DNA from 3 places in the Cytobacillus sp. C11.1 genome. Region 1 is predicted to be linked to each of the others. Evidence: a T-box and tRNA genes for the amino acid it is inferred to sense, from the RefSeq annotation. Region 1 holds a T-box; the other regions hold tRNA genes.

Region 1 (4,029 bases):
CGGTAATGGCTAAAGCACGTATCGGACATATTGTTGAAGCTCGTTTGCTCGAAGCGATGGGTGTAGATTACATAGATGAGAGTGAAGTTTTAACTCCTGCTGATGAAGAATACCATCTTAACAAAAGAGATTATACAGTTCCTTTCGTTTGCGGCTGCCGTGATTTAGGCGAAGCTGCCCGCCGTATTGGCGAAGGTGCATCCATGCTTCGCACAAAGGGTGAACCTGGAACTGGAAATATTGTCGAAGCTGTTCGCCATATCCGCAAGGTGAATGCACAGGTGCGCAAGGTTGTTGGCATGAATGAAGATGAACTTATGACTGAAGCTAAGCTTCTAGGAGCGCCATATGAGCTTCTTTTGGAAATCAGAAGCCTTGGACGCCTTCCAGTGGTAAACTTTGCAGCAGGCGGTGTGGCAACACCTGCAGATGCGGCTTTGATGATGGAACTTGGAGCTGACGGTGTATTTGTCGGATCTGGTATCTTCAAGTCAGAGAACCCGGCTAAGTTTGCACGTGCTATTGTGGAAGCAACAACACATTATCAAGACTATAAATTAATTGCTGAACTTTCAAAAGAGCTTGGCACACCAATGAAGGGAATCGAAATTGCTTCATTGGCTCCTGAGGCTCGTATGCAGGAGCGCGGCTGGTAAGGAGAATAGGTATGATAAAGGTTGGAGTTTTAGGGCTGCAGGGTGCTGTAAGAGAGCATGTGCGCTCTATCGAGGAATGCGGTGCAGAAGCCGTAGTCATTAAGCGCAAAGAGCAGCTTGAAGAGGTGGACGGGCTTATATTGCCTGGCGGTGAAAGTACAACAATGCGCCGCCTGATTGATAAATATGATTTTATGGATAGTCTTAAGGAATTTGCACGTTCAGGCAAGCCGATGTTCGGAACCTGTGCAGGCTTGATCCTTCTATCAAGTAACGTAATTGGTTATGAAGAACCGCATATTGGTGTAATGGATGTTCAGGTTGAGAGAAATTCTTTTGGGCGCCAAAGAGAAAGCTTTGAAGCGGATCTTGATATCGCTGGAGTAGCCGAGGATTTTGCAGCAGTCTTTATTCGTGCTCCGCATATTGTTGAAGCAGGGGGAAATGTAGAAATCCTCGCTAAACATAATGACCGCATTGTGGCTGCCCGTGAAGGCCGATTCCTTGGATGCTCATTCCATCCAGAGCTTACAGACGATCACCGCCTTACAGCATATTTCATTGAGATGATCAAAGAATATAAGCAATCTTAATTTTGAATATTTTGGTTGCAAAAGGAACATAATTGTAGTACATTATGAATTACAAAAATTCTTATAGCTAAAGCAATGAGAGGAACTAGTAACAGGAATTTGTTCTGAAGAGAGCCGGTGGCTGGTGAGAACTGGTGAATAAACCCTGCGAATCCATCCTCGAGCAAGGCATGGAACACTTGGCAGTAGTTTTACCGCTAAGATTAGTAAATGCTTTCGGTTAAAACCGTTATGAATTTAAGGTGGAAAGCTTATGCTTTCAACTAGGGTGGCAACGCGGGTAACTCTCGTCCCTTTTTGGGGACGGGAGTTTTTTGTGTTTTAATCATTTTTTATACTAGGAGGTTTTAAAGAATGCTGGACATTAAGTATTTAAGAGCCAATTTCGAAGAAGTGAAAAACAAGCTTCAGCACCGGGGAGAAGATTTAACAGACCTCGGAAAGTTTGAAGATTCCGATGTAAAAAGACGTGAGTTAATCGTTGAGGCTGAACAGCTGAAGAGCAAAAGAAATGAAGTATCCCAGCAGGTAGCTGCATTAAAGCGCGAAAAGCAGGATGCAGACCACTTAATCGCTGAAATGAGGGAAGTTGGCGATAAAATCAAAGCACTGGATGAGGAGCTCCGAACGGTTGAGGAAGAATTGGACCAATTGCTGCTAAGCATCCCGAACATTCCACATGAGAGCGTGCCTGTTGGCGAAACAGAGGATGACAATGTGGAAATCCGCAAGTGGGGAAAAGTCCGTGAATTTGATTTTGAACCTAAAGCGCATTGGGATGTTGCAACAGATTTGGATCTGCTTGATTTTGAACGTGCAAGCAAAGTAACAGGCAGCCGCTTTGTATTTTATAAAGGTCTGGGCGCTCGCCTGGAACGTGCCTTATTCAATTTCATGCTTGATTTGCATACGGAAGAGCACGGCTATAAAGAGGTGCTTCCTCCATACATGGTTAACCGCGCAAGCATGACAGGAACGGGACAGCTTCCGAAGTTCGAAGAAGATGCATTCTTGATTGAAAGCGAAGATTATTTCTTAATTCCTACGGCGGAAGTACCTGTCACAAATATGCATAGGGAAGAGATTCTGACTGGCGAGGAGCTTCCGGTTAATTATGCGGCATTCAGTGCATGCTTCCGTTCTGAGGCTGGATCTGCAGGACGCGATACACGCGGATTAATCAGGCAGCATCAATTTAACAAGGTGGAACTTGTAAAGTTTGTGAAGCCGGAAGAGTCTTATGATGAACTGGAGAAGCTGACAGGCCATGCAGAAAAGGTACTTCAGATGCTGGGGCTTCCATACAGAGTCATGAGCATGTGTACTGGCGACCTCGGATTCACGGCTGCGAAAAAGTATGATTTAGAAGTTTGGATTCCAAGCTATAACACATACAGGGAGATCTCTTCTTGCAGTAATTTTGAAGGATTCCAGGCAAGACGTGCAAATATCCGTTTCCGCCGCGAGGCTAAAGGCAAACCGGAACATGTTCATACCTTAAATGGTTCTGGCCTTGCGATCGGCCGCACGGTGGCAGCCATTTTGGAAAACTACCAGCAGGCAGACGGAAGTGTCATTATTCCGGAAGTATTGCGTCCTTACATGGGCAACCGTGAAGTCATTAAGCCATAATCTCTTCATTTTTGGGCGGGCCTGAAAACCCGCTCGGTTTTTTTATAAAATATGTTGACATCTTTTTTTAGAGGTGGTATATTATTTCTTGTCGATGCGGAGGAATACCCAAGTCTGGCTGAAGGGATCGGTCTTGAAAACCGACAGGCGGGTCAAACCGCGCAGGGGTTCGAATCCCCTTTCCTCCTCCATTTTAATTGACATCTAACACGCGCATAAATATTGGAGATACATAAAACCGCTGATAAACACAGCGGTTTTTTTGTTATATTTTTTAAAGGCTCCCAGATCGATGTTATTTTACTTTTCAGTATGTGGGTAGTGTCAAGTTAATCCCCCGAGGAGTGACCTATAGTTTGAAAAAGTAACCGATAAAATGATGTTTCGGCCGATATCATACTGCAAGCAACCGATAAATATGCTATGCGTGTGAAAGTGACCGTTAAAATATTTTGGAGGCACTTCGGTAGAAACGTGTCCGTCGGATATCCTGCGATCAACCACTTTCAGCTGAGTTTCTTGAGCCATTAATCAAAAGCGTAACAAAAAACCGCCGAAATGGCGGTTATTTTTTCAATAATTGAGTTTGTCTTAAAAAGTAGGAAATGCGTTCAACAATTGGCTCAATGGATTGCTCGTTTTGAATAATATCATAATCATTGATATTCAGACGAAGGACAGGGCATGCATTAAAGTTGTTGATCCAATCTTCATAACGCTGGTGCATTTCTTCCCAGTAAGAAATCGGAGTCTGCTGTTCCATCGGACGGCCGCGCTCCTGAATGCGGGAAAGAATGTCGTCAATTGATCCTTCCAGGTAAATAAGCAAATCAGGATGCGGGAAGTAAGGTGTCATCACCATTGCATCAAATAAGCTGGTGTAGGTTTCGTAATCTACCTTGGACATAGTGCCTTTTTCGAAATGCATTTTCGCAAAAATCCCTGTGTCTTCATAAATGGAGCGATCTTGAACGAAGCCGCCACCATATTCGAAGATGCGCTTCTGGTCCTTGAACCGTTCAGCCAGGAAGTAAACCTGCAAGTGAAAGCTCCAGCGGTTGAAATCTGCATAGAATTTATCCAGGTAAGGGTTCGTATCTACTTTTTCGAAAGAGGTTCGGAACCCTAGTGCGTTCGCAAGTGCATTG
Region 2 (4,029 bases), 260 kb from region 1:
ATCTGTCCCACCTTAGGCGGCTGGCTCCAAAAGGTTACCCCACCGACTTCGGGTGTTACAAACTCTCGTGGTGTGACGGGCGGTGTGTACAAGGCCCGGGAACGTATTCACCGCGGCATGCTGATCCGCGATTACTAGCGATTCCGGCTTCATGCAGGCGAGTTGCAGCCTGCAATCCGAACTGAGAATGGTTTTATGGGATTCGCTTAACCTCGCGGTCTCGCAGCCCTTTGTACCATCCATTGTAGCACGTGTGTAGCCCAGGTCATAAGGGGCATGATGATTTGACGTCATCCCCACCTTCCTCCGGTTTGTCACCGGCAGTCACCTTAGAGTGCCCAACTGAATGCTGGCAACTAAGATCAAGGGTTGCGCTCGTTGCGGGACTTAACCCAACATCTCACGACACGAGCTGACGACAACCATGCACCACCTGTCATCCTGTCCCCCGAAGGGGAACGCCCTATCTCTAGGGTTGTCAGGAGATGTCAAGACCTGGTAAGGTTCTTCGCGTTGCTTCGAATTAAACCACATGCTCCACCGCTTGTGCGGGCCCCCGTCAATTCCTTTGAGTTTCAGCCTTGCGGCCGTACTCCCCAGGCGGAGTGCTTAATGCGTTTGCTGCAGCACTAAAGGGCGGAAACCCTCTAACACTTAGCACTCATCGTTTACGGCGTGGACTACCAGGGTATCTAATCCTGTTTGCTCCCCACGCTTTCGCGCCTCAGCGTCAGTTACAGACCAAAGAGTCGCCTTCGCCACTGGTGTTCCTCCACATCTCTACGCATTTCACCGCTACACGTGGAATTCCACTCTTCTCTTCTGCACTCAAGTTCCCCAGTTTCCAATGACCCTCCCCGGTTGAGCCGGGGGCTTTCACATCAGACTTAAGGAACCGCCTGCGCGCGCTTTACGCCCAATAATTCCGGACAACGCTTGCCACCTACGTATTACCGCGGCTGCTGGCACGTAGTTAGCCGTGGCTTTCTGGTTAGGTACCGTCAAGGTACCGGCAGTTACTCCGGTACTTGTTCTTCCCTAACAACAGAGTTTTACGATCCGAAAACCTTCATCACTCACGCGGCGTTGCTCCGTCAGACTTTCGTCCATTGCGGAAGATTCCCTACTGCTGCCTCCCGTAGGAGTCTGGGCCGTGTCTCAGTCCCAGTGTGGCCGATCACCCTCTCAGGTCGGCTACGCATCGTTGCCTTGGTGAGCCGTTACCTCACCAACTAGCTAATGCGCCGCGGGCCCATCTGTAAGTGATAGCCGAAACCATCTTTCAGCTTTCCCTCATGTGAGGGAAAGAGTTATCCGGTATTAGCTCCGGTTTCCCGAAGTTATCCCAGTCTTACAGGCAGGTTGCCCACGTGTTACTCACCCGTCCGCCGCTGACTTCAGGGAGCAAGCTCCCATCCGTCCGCTCGACTTGCATGTATTAGGCACGCCGCCAGCGTTCGTCCTGAGCCAGGATCAAACTCTCCATATAAGAGTTGATTAAGCTCATAAGTTGTCTTTTCAAAAAAGACTAAAGAATTAACGTTGACGTTTTTGTTCGTTCAGTTTTCAAAGATCAATAAAATTGGAGCGGGTGAAGGGAATCGAACCCTCATCATCAGCTTGGAAGGCTGAGGTTTTACCACTAAACTACACCCGCATATATATTTGTTTTTCCCGAATGGTCGGGAAGACAGGATTCGAACCTGCGACCCCTTGGTCCCAAACCAAGTGCTCTACCAAGCTGAGCTACTCCCCGTAAATATGGCGCGCCCGAGAGGAGTCGAACCCCTAACCTTTTGATCCGTAGTCAAACGCTCTATCCAATTGAGCTACGGGCGCATTTTTAAAAGCAACTCTTATATTATAATGGCTTAAAAACCGTCTGTCAACAACTTTCTTTGGTGCGGCCGAGAGGACTTGAACCTCCACGGGGTTGCCCCCACTAGGCCCTCAACCTAGCGCGTCTGCCATTCCGCCACGACCGCTTAATGAAGCGACAATAACTATCATACCAGGATGAAATAAACAATTCAATGGTAATTAATGGTGCGGGTGAAGGGAGTCGAACCCCCACGCCTTGCGGCGCCAGATCCTAAGTCTGGTGCGTCTGCCAATTCCGCCACACCCGCAATATTAAATTAAAATGGTGAGCCATGAAGGACTCGAACCTTCGACCCTCTGATTAAAAGTCAGATGCTCTACCGACTGAGCTAATGGCTCACAAACAAAAAATGGCTGGGCTAGCAGGATTCGAACCTGCGAGTGACGGAGTCAAAGTCCGGTGCCTTACCGCTTGGCTATAGCCCAACAAATGGCGGTCCCGACGGGAATCGAACCCGCGATCTCCTGCGTGACAGGCAGGCATGTTAACCGCTACACCACGGGACCTGCTTATTGTTTTTTTAAAAGAAAGTGACCCGTACGGGATTCGAACCCGTGTTACCGCCGTGAAAGGGCGGTGTCTTAACCGCTTGACCAACGGGCCATTGTGAGAATATTCTGGCGGAGAAGGAGGGATTTGAACCCTCGCGCCGCTTACGCGACCTACACCCTTAGCAGGGGCGCCTCTTCAGCCACTTGAGTACTTCCCCAAATATGGCTCCGCAGGCAGGATTCGAACCTGCGACCGTTCGGTTAACAGCCGAATGCTCTACCACTGAGCTACTGCGGAATAGTAATGAATCTTAGTCGAAATCGTGGTAATCATCTTATCGACTCTTTACATTATAAGGACGTGGACTTCAAAAGTCAAGCTTGTTTTTGAAAGAATTTATTAACCTCTCGTCCTATTATTGTCCTGCGACAATTACTAAATATAAATCCTTTTTAATCCATTGTCAATTCTTTTTCGAACACTAATTTCCCCCTGCATTTTCCGCAAACATATCTCTTGGTATCAATAGCTCTTCTTCTCTGATAAGTTTGATTGCACTCTTTACAAATGTAAATAAGTATTTTCTTGGGTGTTCTTCTTTTTTGGCGATCAGGCAAAGCTGAGCAAAATCGTGGCGCTCCCACTTCTTTCATTAACTGCCTGAAATCCTGATCACGGTGTTTATATCCTCTGCCCTCTAAGTGCAAATGATAATGGCAAAGCTCATGCTTAATTATGCCAACAAGTTCTTCAATTCCAAGCTGCTCATAATATTTTTTATTTATTTCTATATGATGAGAGTTTAACAAATACCTTCCGCCCGTCGATCTAAGCCTGGCATTAAAGTATGCTTGGTGGCGAAATAGTTTGCCAAAGCTTTCTAAAGATATCTTTTCAACAAGTATTTGAAGATCTTTGTCTTTCATTGCAATGTTTTCCCCTTTTATAGTGAACATGACAACCTATTATAGCATACATTATATATACCTTTTACAGAGAAGGAGCTGTTCTGATTTTTAGGAGCCCCTACTTTCCTTACGATAAGGAATCCATTCCATATCCACATACACCTTAAGGATTAAACCTAACATACGGGAGGTAATCATATGCCTGTTTGGTTTCAGAACCAAATCCAGCGTGCGTTTTACGAGAAGGACCGTTATCAGATAAAATTATTAAATCAATGCTGGTTTTTTTATAGAAAAAAACACTGCTCATAGAAAAGCTGAGCGCCTTGCGATAAGCATAAGGCGAATCACGCAGGAAGTCCTGATTTCTGAGTGATTTGACTTACGGCTCGAGAGCAAGGCGCTGAAGCTGGACAAAATAAGCAGTGTTTTTCCATTTAACTTGACGGGTCCAGCATAGTTAAGGCGACTCTTCCTTTCTGTTTATCTACAGAGTCAACCCAGACTGTGACTACATCACCTACAGATACAACATCTAATGGATGCTTTACAAATTGACGGCTAAGTTTTGAGATATGAACAAGGCCGTCCTGTTTGACTCCAATATCAACAAAAGCGCCAAAGTCGACTACGTTTCGTACTGTCCCCTGAAGTTCCATGCCTTCTTGTAAATCTTCGAGCTTTAATACTTCCTTCTTTAATAGAGGCTTTGGCAACTCATCACGAGGGTCTCTTTCGGGTCTCATT
Region 3 (4,029 bases), 890 kb from region 1:
ATCAACCCGGAAGCCATCAATATGATAGTTTTCCATCCAAAAAACAGCATTGGAGATGAGAAAGCTTTGCACTTCATTTTTGCCAAGATCAAAATTGGCTGTTCCCCAAACACGATTCTCTCTGTCTCCTTCAGTTTCGTACTCATACAAATAGGTTCCGTCAAACTGATAAAGGCCATGGGCATCCTTGCAAAAATGCCCTGGAACCCAGTCCAGTATCACAGCAATCCCATGCTGGTGGCACTGGTCAACAAAATACATAAGTTCATGCGGAGTCCCATATCTGCTTGTTGCCGAATAATAGCCCGTTCCCTGATAGCCCCAGGAGGCGTCGAGCGGATGCTCAATGACAGGAAGCAGTTCAATATGGGTAAAGCCATGCTCCACTGCATAAGGAATCAGTTCATCTGCAAGCTCCTTGTAAGAAAGCAGGCTGCCATCTTCTTTCTTTTTCCAGGACCCCAAATGCACCTCATAAATAACAGCAGGCTCTGAATAAATCTTCTTCTTCTCCTTTTTCTGCATCCATTTGCTATCATTCCATTGATAGCCTTCCAATGAAGACACAATAGAAGCCGTATTGGGTCTGACCTCTGAATGGAAGCTGTACGGATCTGACTTTAGTAAAACCATTCCTTCCTTTGTTTTAATTTCATACTTATACAAGGCACCCTGCATGTCTTCATCCAGCTGAATAAACCAAACACCTTCATTATTCACTCTATGTAAGGTATAGCCTTCTCCATTCCAATCATTGAAATCACCGACTAATCTGACAATTTCAGCATTCGGTGCCCAAACACAAAAACGGGTAAAAACTCTTCCATCTTCCTCAACTACATGCGCACCAAATAACTGATGACTCTCAAAAAATGTTCCTTCATGGAACAAATGCAGCTGATAATCGGTTGGAAACAAAGTATCCACTAGCATCCTTCTCCCCACCCAGTCTCAAATTCTTATGACTTTCCTTTTATATTCGTGCAAGGAAGAAAAAATCCTTGTAAAAGTTTTTTTAATTTTATGACAGTAACATTCAAAATGCGCTAAAAACCGGAACGTTTTTACTTTATTCAGCAGCCTTCGACATAATCTGGAACAAACTTAGACAAAATAACACAAACTATGCAAGCAATAAATGAAGGGAGAATAATATTTTGAGTAATAAAGAAGAAGAATTTTTATTAAACGAGGCAAATAAAGACCAAGTGAAGATTCCACTATTTGAAGCACCTGATGGAAAAATCCTGGCCACAGGAGATATGTTCAGAGGACCATACACAGGGGTTTCTTCGGAAATTGATTTGAATAATCCAGGGAATAAGCTGAGTGAGAAGGAAGAGAAGTTTGATTAGGAGGTAAAGCCCACTTTTAAACAATGGGAGTGTTAACCTTGCTGTTGAGCTCTGCTCCAATACACAGGTGCTAAAATAAGCATAAAGCTTTAACACAGACAAAAGAAAAAGGACAACAAAAAAGCTGCCAACATCATGTTGACAGCTTTTTTGTATGACCCCTACGGGATTCGAACCCGTGTTACCGCCGTGAAAGGGCGGTGTCTTAACCGCTTGACCAAGGGGCCAATATATGGCGGAGAAGGAGGGATTTGAACCCTCGCGCCGGTTGCCCGACCTACACCCTTAGCAGGGGCGCCTCTTCAGCCACTTGAGTACTTCCCCATATATGGCTCCGCAGGTAGGATTCGAACCTACGACCGTTCGGTTAACAGCCGAATGCTCTACCACTGAGCTACTGCGGAACAATCAAAATGGTGGGCCTAAATGGACTCGAACCATCGACCTCACGCTTATCAGGCGTGCGCTCTAACCAGCTGAGCTATAGGCCCATTTTGGAGCGGGTGAAGGGAATCGAACCCTCATCATCAGCTTGGAAGGCTGAGGTTTTACCACTAAACTACACCCGCATTAGGTTGTATAAAAGGTGGCTCAGGACGGAATCGAACCGCCGACACAAGGATTTTCAGTCCTTTGCTCTACCGACTGAGCTACTGAGCCATATAAAATTAGTAATCCTAAAGCTTGAAACATGTGCTCCAAAGCACTGTGTTCTTTGTTGCAGATTTTAAAAGCATGCCATTCAGGGATGTTAATGCTTCGCAGCTGCATTCTTTTAAAATCCTCTACCGACTGAGCTACTGAGCCATATTATAAAAATGGCGGTCCGGACGGGACTCGAACCCGCGACCTCCTGCGTGACAGGCAGGCATTCTAACCAACTGAACTACCGGACCAGATTGCGGGGGCAGGATTTGAACCTGCGACCTTCGGGTTATGAGCCCGACGAGCTACCGGACTGCTCCACCCCGCGGTAATAGTATTAAAATAATGGAGGAGGAAAGGGGATTCGAACCCCTGCGCGGTTTGACCCGCCTGTCGGTTTTCAAGACCGATCCCTTCAGCCGGACTTGGGTATTCCTCCGTATATAAGTGAAAATGGTGGACCTTGTAGGACTCGAACCTACGACCGGACGGTTATGAGCCGTCTGCTCTAACCAGCTGAGCTAAAGGTCCAGCTTCGTTTATAAAAATGGTAGCGGCGGAGGGGATCGAACCCCCGACCTCACGGGTATGAACCGTACGCTCTAGCCAGCTGAGCTACACCGCCAAAATGATATGATATTATATTTATGGTGGAGCCTAGCGGGATCGAACCGCTGACCTCCTGCGTGCAAAGCAGGCGCTCTCCCAGCTGAGCTAAGGCCCCATTTAGTATCTAGTGGTCGGGAAGACAGGATTCGAACCTGCGACCCCTTGGTCCCAAACCAAGTGCTCTACCAAGCTGAGCTACTCCCCGTTTTATGGCGCGCCCGAGAGGAGTCGAACCCCTAACCTTTTGATCCGTAGTCAAACGCTCTATCCAATTGAGCTACGGGCGCGTTTTTAAAATTCAACTGGTGCCGAGGACCGGAATCGAACCGGTACGGTAGTCACCTACCGCAGGATTTTAAGTCCTGTGCGTCTGCCAGTTCCGCCACCCCGGCAATTAAATGGAGCGGAAGACGGGATTCGAACCCGCGACCCCCACCTTGGCAAGGTGATGTTCTACCACTGAACTACTTCCGCAAAAATAAATGGTGCGGGTGAAGGGACTCGAACCCCCACGCCTTGCGGCGCCAGATCCTAAGTCTGGTGCGTCTGCCAATTCCGCCACACCCGCATATTTAAATGGTGAGCCATGAAGGACTCGAACCTTCGACCCTCTGATTAAAAGTCAGATGCTCTACCGACTGAGCTAATGGCTCATAAAAATCTCAAAGAGATTGAAGAGAAAATGGTGCCGGCGAGAGGACTTGAACCCCCAACCTACTGATTACAAGTCAGTTGCTCTACCAATTGAGCTACACCGGCAGCTTGTACATTTAAATTCAATGGTGGAGGATGACGGGATCGAACCGCCGACCCTCTGCTTGTAAGGCAGATGCTCTCCCAGCTGAGCTAATCCTCCATTATTAAAGCCCGGCAGCGTCCTACTCTCACAGGGGGACAGCCCCCAACTACCATCGGCGCTGAGAAGCTTAACTTCCGTGTTCGGTATGGGAACGGGTGTGACCTTCTCGCTATCGCCACCAGACTATTTTTCAAAGACAAGGTTTATTATACCGTCTTTTTAAGATTTTTCAAGAGGAAATTTAATATTTTTCATTCCCTCAAAACTAGATAATGCATGAAGAAGTGTTACCGAGTATTCACCAATAACTTGGTTAAGTCCTCGATCGATTAGTATCAGTCAGCTCCACATGTCGCCACGCTTCCACCTCTGACCTATCAACCTGATCATCTTTCAGGGATCTTACTAGCTTGACGCTATGGGAAATCTCATCTCGAGGGGGGCTTCATGCTTAGATGCTTTCAGCACTTATCCCTTCCGCACATAGCTACCCAGCGATGCCTTTGGCAAGACAACTGGTACACCAGCGGTGCGTCCATCCCGGTCCTCTCGTACTAAGGACAGCTCCTCTCAAATTTCCTGCGCCCACGACGGATAGGGACCGAACTGTCTCACGACGTT

The links. A T-box is a leader RNA that pairs with one kind of tRNA and senses whether it is charged. The one in region 1 lies ahead of serS (serine--tRNA ligase), so its partner is inferred to be a tRNA-Ser.
Region 2: it encodes a tRNA-Ser, which carries the amino acid that the T-box ahead of serS (serine--tRNA ligase) is inferred to sense. The anticodon was not compared.
Region 3: it encodes a tRNA-Ser, which carries the amino acid that the T-box ahead of serS (serine--tRNA ligase) is inferred to sense. The anticodon was not compared.

The regions. Positions count from the first base shown of each region.
Region 1 is NZ_CM176935.1:879,786-883,814, reverse strand. It holds gene pdxS (pyridoxal 5'-phosphate synthase lyase subunit PdxS) at 1-656, shown strand, start outside; gene pdxT (pyridoxal 5'-phosphate synthase glutaminase subunit PdxT) at 668-1,249, shown strand; T-box leader at 1,316-1,547, shown strand; gene serS (serine--tRNA ligase) at 1,604-2,881, shown strand; tRNA gene AC3ZVC_RS04555 (tRNA-Ser) at 2,980-3,072, shown strand; gene AC3ZVC_RS04550 (deoxynucleoside kinase) at 3,447-4,029, opposite strand, start outside.
Region 2 is NZ_CM176935.1:623,450-627,478, forward strand. It holds rRNA gene AC3ZVC_RS03110 (16S ribosomal RNA) at 1-1,489, opposite strand, end outside; tRNA gene AC3ZVC_RS03115 (tRNA-Gly) at 1,584-1,657, opposite strand; tRNA gene AC3ZVC_RS03120 (tRNA-Pro) at 1,680-1,756, opposite strand; tRNA gene AC3ZVC_RS03125 (tRNA-Arg) at 1,763-1,839, opposite strand; tRNA gene AC3ZVC_RS03130 (tRNA-Leu) at 1,900-1,985, opposite strand; tRNA gene AC3ZVC_RS03135 (tRNA-Leu) at 2,045-2,129, opposite strand; tRNA gene AC3ZVC_RS03140 (tRNA-Lys) at 2,145-2,220, opposite strand; tRNA gene AC3ZVC_RS03145 (tRNA-Gln) at 2,233-2,307, opposite strand; tRNA gene AC3ZVC_RS03150 (tRNA-Asp) at 2,313-2,388, opposite strand; tRNA gene AC3ZVC_RS03155 (tRNA-Glu) at 2,414-2,485, opposite strand; tRNA gene AC3ZVC_RS03160 (tRNA-Ser) at 2,501-2,591, opposite strand; tRNA gene AC3ZVC_RS03165 (tRNA-Asn) at 2,597-2,671, opposite strand; gene AC3ZVC_RS03170 (SprT family protein) at 2,827-3,300, opposite strand; gene cmpA (cortex morphogenetic protein CmpA) at 3,481-3,594, shown strand; gene AC3ZVC_RS03180 (Tex family protein) at 3,720-4,029, opposite strand, start outside.
Region 3 is NZ_CM176935.1:1,772,046-1,776,074, reverse strand. It holds gene glgB (1,4-alpha-glucan branching enzyme) at 1-933, opposite strand, end outside; gene AC3ZVC_RS08855 (hypothetical protein) at 1,158-1,355, shown strand; tRNA gene AC3ZVC_RS08850 (tRNA-Glu) at 1,511-1,582, opposite strand; tRNA gene AC3ZVC_RS08845 (tRNA-Ser) at 1,589-1,679, opposite strand; tRNA gene AC3ZVC_RS08840 (tRNA-Asn) at 1,685-1,759, opposite strand; tRNA gene AC3ZVC_RS08835 (tRNA-Ile) at 1,770-1,846, opposite strand; tRNA gene AC3ZVC_RS08830 (tRNA-Gly) at 1,851-1,924, opposite strand; tRNA gene AC3ZVC_RS08825 (tRNA-Phe) at 1,943-2,015, opposite strand; tRNA gene AC3ZVC_RS08820 (tRNA-Asp) at 2,175-2,251, opposite strand; tRNA gene AC3ZVC_RS08815 (tRNA-Met) at 2,255-2,328, opposite strand; tRNA gene AC3ZVC_RS08810 (tRNA-Ser) at 2,347-2,439, opposite strand; tRNA gene AC3ZVC_RS08805 (tRNA-Ile) at 2,455-2,531, opposite strand; tRNA gene AC3ZVC_RS08800 (tRNA-Met) at 2,549-2,625, opposite strand; tRNA gene AC3ZVC_RS08795 (tRNA-Ala) at 2,649-2,724, opposite strand; tRNA gene AC3ZVC_RS08790 (tRNA-Pro) at 2,738-2,814, opposite strand; tRNA gene AC3ZVC_RS08785 (tRNA-Arg) at 2,820-2,896, opposite strand; tRNA gene AC3ZVC_RS08780 (tRNA-Leu) at 2,913-3,001, opposite strand; tRNA gene AC3ZVC_RS08775 (tRNA-Gly) at 3,009-3,083, opposite strand; tRNA gene AC3ZVC_RS08770 (tRNA-Leu) at 3,093-3,177, opposite strand; tRNA gene AC3ZVC_RS08765 (tRNA-Lys) at 3,187-3,262, opposite strand; tRNA gene AC3ZVC_RS08760 (tRNA-Thr) at 3,293-3,368, opposite strand; tRNA gene AC3ZVC_RS08755 (tRNA-Val) at 3,390-3,465, opposite strand; rRNA gene rrf (5S ribosomal RNA) at 3,475-3,591, opposite strand; rRNA gene AC3ZVC_RS08745 (23S ribosomal RNA) at 3,718-4,029, opposite strand, start outside.